DNA from 3 places in the Enterobacter sp. H2G27 genome. Region 3 is predicted to be linked to each of the others. Evidence: predicted binding sites of a transcription regulator. Region 3 holds the regulator's gene; each other region holds the start of a gene.
The links. Region 3 encodes PurR, which represses purine synthesis genes. Its sites were predicted from a motif close to CANGCAAACGTTTGCNTG; they were not measured.
Positions count from the first base shown of each region.

Region 1: the regulator PurR is predicted to act here: its motif matches at 940-957, upstream of pyrD (quinone-dependent dihydroorotate dehydrogenase).
Region 2: the regulator PurR is predicted to act here: its motif matches at 935-952, upstream of gcvT (glycine cleavage system aminomethyltransferase GcvT).

Region 1 is NZ_JBSVSI010000001.1:1,317,503-1,319,771, forward strand. Features, by position in the region: gene ACW9E7_RS06105 (aliphatic sulfonate ABC transporter substrate-binding protein) at 1-235, opposite strand, end outside; gene ssuE (NADPH-dependent FMN reductase) at 228-803, opposite strand; gene pyrD (quinone-dependent dihydroorotate dehydrogenase) at 1,052-2,062, shown strand; gene zapC (cell division protein ZapC) at 2,228-2,269, shown strand, end outside.
Region 2 is NZ_JBSVSI010000001.1:3,483,303-3,485,571, forward strand. Features, by position in the region: gene gcvT (glycine cleavage system aminomethyltransferase GcvT) at 1-876, opposite strand, end outside; gene ubiI (FAD-dependent 2-octaprenylphenol hydroxylase) at 1,396-2,269, opposite strand, start outside.
Region 3 is NZ_JBSVSI010000001.1:1,633,571-1,635,839, reverse strand. Features, by position in the region: gene ACW9E7_RS07780 (MFS transporter) at 1-162, opposite strand, end outside; gene cydH (cytochrome bd-I oxidase subunit CydH) at 326-415, opposite strand; gene purR (HTH-type transcriptional repressor PurR) at 713-1,738, shown strand; gene punR (DNA-binding transcriptional activator PunR) at 1,756-2,269, opposite strand, start outside.

The DNA.
Region 1 (2,269 bases), 320 kb from region 3:
TACTGCCGACGTTCAGGGCCTCCAGCATCTGCGGGCCGGCAGGGAACTCCACCCAGGAGAATTTAGTATCCGGGAAGCGTTTTTCCAGAAGCTGGTGGCTTTTCGCCAGCACCATGCTGACGCTGCCTTTCTGATACCCGATGCGTAAACTTTCCGGAGCTGTTTCTGCGGCATGGGCCAGCGAGGTAAGGGCCATCAGACCTGCCAGACCGATACGGGTGAACGTTTTAAACATGTGCGACTCCTTGAGGCTGACCAAACGCCGGGGCCTGGATATCTCTGCGGTGAAGGGCATGCCAGAACGTTTCCAGAGCGTTATCGAGGCGGGTTTGCAGGTTGGGCGTAAAGTGTGGTTTGTGTTGATAGTCAATGACCTGCGAGTCATCGGCGAAAACCCCGTGGAGGATCTCCTGCGCTTTCAGCGCGTTCAGTACCGGCTTCAGGGCGTAATCCACGGCCAGTAAATGGGCAACCGTACCGCCCGTTGCCAGCGGCAGCACGACTTTGCCGTCCAGGGCGCGTTCCGGAAGCAGATCGAGCAGGGTTTTCAGCGCGCCGGAAAAAGAGGCTTTATAAATGGGCGTTGCCACTATTAAGCCGTCAGCGCCGTTAAGCTGCTCGATGAGCGTTTTCAGCGCAGGGCTGTCAAAACGGGCATAAAGCAGATCTTCAGGTTCGAAGTTATGCAGGTTCCAGTGGCACACTTCCACATCCAGAGCATTGAGTTTTTCGCGGGCATATTCCAGCAGGGCGCTGGAGCGCGATGGGAATCGTGGACTTCCGGCAAGGGTAATGACGCGCATACTTCCTCCTTATAACTAATTGTTTGCTTTTATCTAACATTCATAACAATTTTCAGGAGTGTGACACCGCACGGTTATTCCACTAAATGATTTATCTGCAATTAAAATGCGAAAAAGTGCATAAGAAATAGACGGGAAGGTAAACGATTGCGTTTTGCGCTGATTTTTTGCCGCAGGTCAATTCCCTTTCGCGCCTGGATCGCCCATAATCCCCTCCCGGTTTGCACACCGGGAATCCAGGAGAGTTCATGTACTACCCCTTCGTTCGTAAAGCCCTTTTCCAGCTCGACCCTGAGCGCGCTCATGAATTTACATTCCAGCAATTACGTCGTATTACCGGAACGCCGCTGGCCGCTCTGGTGCGTCAGAATGTGCCGGTAAAACCTGTGCAGTGCATGGGGCTGACCTTTAAAAATCCGCTAGGTCTGGCGGCCGGTCTGGACAAAAATGGCGAGTGCATTGATGCCCTGGGCGCGATGGGCTTTGGCTCCATTGAAATCGGTACCGTCACCCCGCGCCCGCAGCCGGGAAATGACAAGCCGCGCCTGTTCCGACTGGTGGAAGCCGAAGGGCTGATCAACCGCATGGGCTTTAATAACCTCGGTGTTGATCACCTGGTTGAGAATGTAAAAAAAGCCCATTTTGACGGGATATTAGGCATCAATATCGGCAAAAATAAAGACACGCCGGTAGAGCAGGGTAAAGATGACTATCTGATTTGTATGGAAAAAGTCTACGCCTATGCCGGTTATATTGCGGTGAATATTTCTTCACCCAATACCCCGGGGCTGCGCTCTTTACAATATGGCGAAGCGCTGGACGATCTTCTGAGTGCCATTAAAAATAAACAAAATGAACTTCAGTCGATCCACCATAAATATGTTCCGGTCGCGGTTAAGATCGCCCCGGATCTTTCTCCCGAAGAATTGATCCAGGTTGCCGACAGTTTGGTTCGCCATAATATTGATGGTGTGATTGCAACCAATACCACTCTCGATCGTTCCCTCGTGCAGGGAATGAAAAACTGTGACGAAGCGGGTGGGTTAAGTGGCCGTCCGGTACAATTAAAAAGCACCGAAATTATTCGCGCCCTGTCTGCGGAATTAAAAGGTCGTCTGCCGATTATTGGCGTCGGCGGCATTGACTCCGTGATTGCTGCGCGCGAGAAAATGGCGGCGGGTGCGTCGCTGGTGCAGATCTATTCCGGCTTTATTTTTAAAGGACCGCCGCTGATTAAAGAAATCGTTACTCATATCTAATCTTTTCTCTTAATCAGATAACCAGGGCTTTATTTCCAGCCCTGGTTGTTTTATATTCCGTCACTGTTGCTTATTTAGTCATTATAGTCTTTTATTAATGGTGTTATAAACGAGGCGGCAAACAGGACATTTTTAGTACAGGACGTTTGGGGACGGGAGAGACACATGCGAATTAAACCTGACGATAACTGGCGCTGGTATTTTTGC
Region 2 (2,269 bases), 1.8 Mb from region 3:
CAGCACGCCTTTTTCCTTCATCACCAGTCCCACCAGCTGTTCGGTGCCCTTCTCGCGCTGCATCTCCAGCGCTTCACGGCCAATAAACTCACGGTCAGCCGGTTCCCACGCGATGGTCCAGCCCATGTTGGCGGCCAGCGGAGAGACGCCTTCATCCATCTCCTGACCGTAAAGGTTCATTCCCGCTTCCAGACGCAGCGTATCGCGCGCGCCCAGACCCGCAGGCTTCACGCCCGCTTCCACCAGCGCACGCCAGAAATCAGCGGCCTTCTCGTTCGGCATCGCAATTTCGTAGCCGGCTTCACCGGTGTAGCCGGTGGTGGCGATAAACAGATCGCCCGCCTGCACGCCGAAGAACGGCTTCATGCCTTCGGTTGCTTTGCGCTGCTCGTCGTTAAACAGAGAGGCGGCTTTCGCCTGCGCGTTTGGTCCCTGCACGGCGATCAGCGACAGATCGTCACGGACGGTGATGTCGATGGCATAAGGTTCGGCGTGTTGGGTGATCCAGGAGAGGTCTTTTTCGCGGGTGGCGGAGTTTACAACGAGGCGGAAGAAATCTTCAGTGAAGTAATAAACGATAAGGTCATCAATCACGCCGCCCGAGGCATTCAGCATGCCGGTATAGAGCGCTTTGCCCGGCGTCTTCAGTTTGGCGACGTCGTTTGCCAGCAGATAACGCAAAAACTCCCGGGTGCGGCTACCGCGCAGATCGACAATCGTCATATGGGACACGTCGAACATACCGGCATCGGTGCGCACCGCGTGGTGCTCATCAATCTGAGAGCCGTAGTGCAGCGGCATCATCCAGCCATGGAAGTCCACCATGCGGGCGCCGCATAACACGTGTTGTTCGTACAAAGGAGTCTGTTGAGCCATCTTGTCCTCGTTGAAAAATTCACCGTGAAACCCGGTATCGGCCCCGCGTTCGGGCACCGACGCAAACGTTCTCTTTTACCTGAACTTACCACCGAAACCGGCGGTTAACCATAAGGCAAAATGGGTCATCACATTAGCTTATGACCAAAAAACGCTAAAAAGCCTACAGAGTTATTCACTGGAAAAATGCGATTAACCCCGCACAAAATTAACAATGATCTAACATGATTTAGCACATGGTGATATTTCGTGCGGAAAATCGGGCCTAATTTCCGTAACGAGAAAAACGCGACATTAGATTATCTAATGCGAAAAATGACGTGAAATTAGAATATTTCAAACGAGGGAATTTCCCCGGCCAGAGGCCGGGAAAAGAAAGTGTGACAGGGGTCAATACACAAAATCATTCAAGTTGCATCAAGGCGGCAAGTCTGAGAGTCCCCAGGAGCTTACACAAGTAAGTGACTGGGGTGAGCAGACGCGGCCAACGCAGAGGCAGCTTGAAGGATGACGTGTATTTTAACGTAGCCAGTCCGGCAGGTCGTTAAGACCCATCGCCTGACGAAGGAGTTGGGGCTTAACGCCCGGAAGGGTGTCAGCAAGCTTGAGGCCAATGTCGCGCAGCAGTTTTTTTGCCGGATTCGCCCCGGCAAACAGCTCGCGGAAGCCCTGCATGCCCGCCAGCATCATCGCCGCGCTGTGCTTGCGGCTGCGCTCGTAGCGGCGCAGATAGAGATGCTGCCCGATGTCCTTCCCTTCGCGATGCAGGCGACGCAGCTCTTCTACCAGCTCCGCCGCGTCCATAAAGCCGAGGTTAACGCCCTGTCCGGCCAGGGGATGAATGGTATGCGCCGCATCCCCCACCAGCGCCAGACGGTGCGCCGCAAACTGGCGCGCGTAGCGGCCGGTTAACGGGAATACCTGACGCTCGCTTTCAAGCGTGCACAGGCCAAGGCGGTTATCAAAGGCCACGCACAGCGCCTGGTTAAAGGCCTCCGGCGTCGCCTCATGCATCTGCTGGGCTTTTTCCGGCACCAGGGACCAGACAATCGAGCACAGGTGCGGATCGGCAAGCGGCAGGAACGCCAGAATGCCGTCGTTGTGGAAAATCTGGCGCGCCACGCCGCCGTGCGGCTCTTCGGTACGGATCGTCGCGACCAGCGCGTGATGACGATAGTCCCAGAAGGTCAGCGGGATGTCGGCTTTATTCCGCAGCCAGGAGTTGGCGCCGTCAGCACCGACCACCAGACGCGCGGTCAGCATGTCGCCGCTCTGCAGGGTGATAAACGCCTCGTTTTCGCCCCATGCCACCTGCTGGATCTGCGCAGGCGCAATCAGCGTCACGTCGCTGCAATGCTGTGCTTTCTGCCACAGCGCGTGGTGGATCACCGCG
Region 3 (2,269 bases):
CATCACGCCGATAGCGTAGGCGCTGATCAACATGCCTGCCGCGGGGATCGAGACGTCCACGCCGCGGGCGATGACGGGCAGTAACCCCATCGGGGAGAATTCAGTGGTGCCAATCCCAAAAGCGCCAATCGCCAGGGCCAGCAGGGGAAAATTGATTTTCATGCGTCAACTCCGGATGCCGTGTCACGTGGTGACACAGAACAAAGAAGCGGAAAGCATGACATCAATCACAAAAAATGAGAAGTTAACAAAATGGCAAAAGATTTTTGCCAGAGAAGTAACAATCCGGGGAGTCGGGAGGGAGAAGGCTCTCCCTCCGCGTAAATCAGTGCAGCGCAGCCGTCAGACCGGCCACAACAATCAGAGCCAGCACAACAACGGTGGTGAACAGCGAAAACTTAAGATCGGAACTCATCAATTTTTCTCCTTTTAATCCCCACACGAAAAGTGAGCTTGCTCATTTTTGCACAGATTACGTCAAAAATCTTCCTGGATTTATACTGATAACCACTTTACCTCTTCCCCTTTTCATCAAGATAGGACAAAATTCCACGCTAAATTTATTAGCGTACCGGCCATTGACCCCCTCCTGACGTCCCGTGTCGTTTTCCCGGCGTGCCGCAATTCAACATTGCGAGATAAGGGTGAGAGAAGGCAAACGTTTACCTTCAAGTTTTTCAGGAGCTTAGGATATGGTCTGGAGTGACATTTAATGGCAACAATTAAAGACGTAGCAAAACGCGCAAACGTTTCCACCACAACCGTATCACATGTAATTAACAAAACCCGCTTTGTGGCGGAAGAGACGCGCAACGCCGTCTGGGCAGCGATCAAAGAGCTGCACTATTCGCCAAGTGCGGTTGCGCGTAGCCTCAAGGTTAATCACACCAAATCCATTGGATTGCTGGCAACCAGCAGTGAAGCGGCCTATTTTGCCGAGATCATTGAAGCGGTCGAAAAGAACTGCTTCCAGAAAGGCTATACCCTGATTCTGGGCAACGCGTGGAACAGCATTGAAAAACAGCGTGCCTACCTGTCGATGATGGCGCAAAAGCGCGTTGATGGCCTGCTGGTAATGTGCTCCGAGTATCCGGAGTCAGTGCTGTCGATGCTGGAAGAGTATCGCCATATTCCGATGGTGGTGATGGACTGGGGCGAAGCGCGCGCAGACTTCACCGATTCCGTTATCGATAACGCTTTTGAAGGCGGCTATATGGCCGGTCGTTATTTGATCGAACGCGGTCACCGCGAGATTGGCGTGATCCCGGGTCCGCTGGAGCGCAACACCGGGGCGGGCCGTCTTGCCGGTTTTATGAAAGCGATGGAAGAAGCGCTGATCAACGTGCCGGAAAACTGGATCGTGCAGGGCGACTTTGAGCCGGAATCAGGCTACCGCGCGATGCAGCAGATCGTTTCCCAGCCGCACCGTCCGACCGCCGTTTTCTGCGGGGGTGACATCATGGCCATGGGCGCGCTCTGCGCCGCCGATGAGCTGGGTCTGCGCGTACCGCAGGATATTTCCGTGATCGGGTATGACAACGTGCGTAACGCGCGCTTCTTCACCCCAGCGCTGACCACCATTCACCAGCCGAAAGATTCGCTGGGCGAAACGGCCTTCAATATGCTGCTCGACAGGATCGTCAACAAGCGCGAAGAGTCGCAGTCCATTGAAGTTCACCCGCGCCTGATTGAACGCCGTTCCGTTGCGGACGGTCCGTTCCGCGACTACCGTCGTTAATCCCTTTACGGGGCCAGCTACGCTGGCTCCCGTAACCATTCCCGGTTCAGCGTTTCGCTGTCCCCCAGATAATCCAGCAGCCAGGCCATGGCGGGCGAGACATCATTTTGTTGCCAGGTCAGGCAGCAGGCCGCGTCCGGGAACGGATTTTCCAGCGTCAGTTCAACCCATTCGCCGGTATCGATGCGCGGACGCGCAAAATGAACGGGCACCATCGCGACGCACAGTCCGGCACTGAGGCACGTCGCCGACGATTCCCAGTCCGGAGCCACCACCCGCCGCTGGTTGTCCAGAAGCCAGGTGATACGCTTGGGCAATGAACGGGACGTATCCTCCAGCACCAGCGAGGGCCAGTTGCGCAGCGTATCGTCGCTAAGCGGCCCGTCCATCGCTGCCAGAGGATGATCGCTGGCCACCACGCATTTCCAGCTCAGCATCCCCATGTCGCGAAAGGCGTAACGTCCCCCGACCGGGATCGCCTGCGTCGCGCCAATCGCCATCTCCGCCCTGCCGTCCGCCAGCGCATCCCAC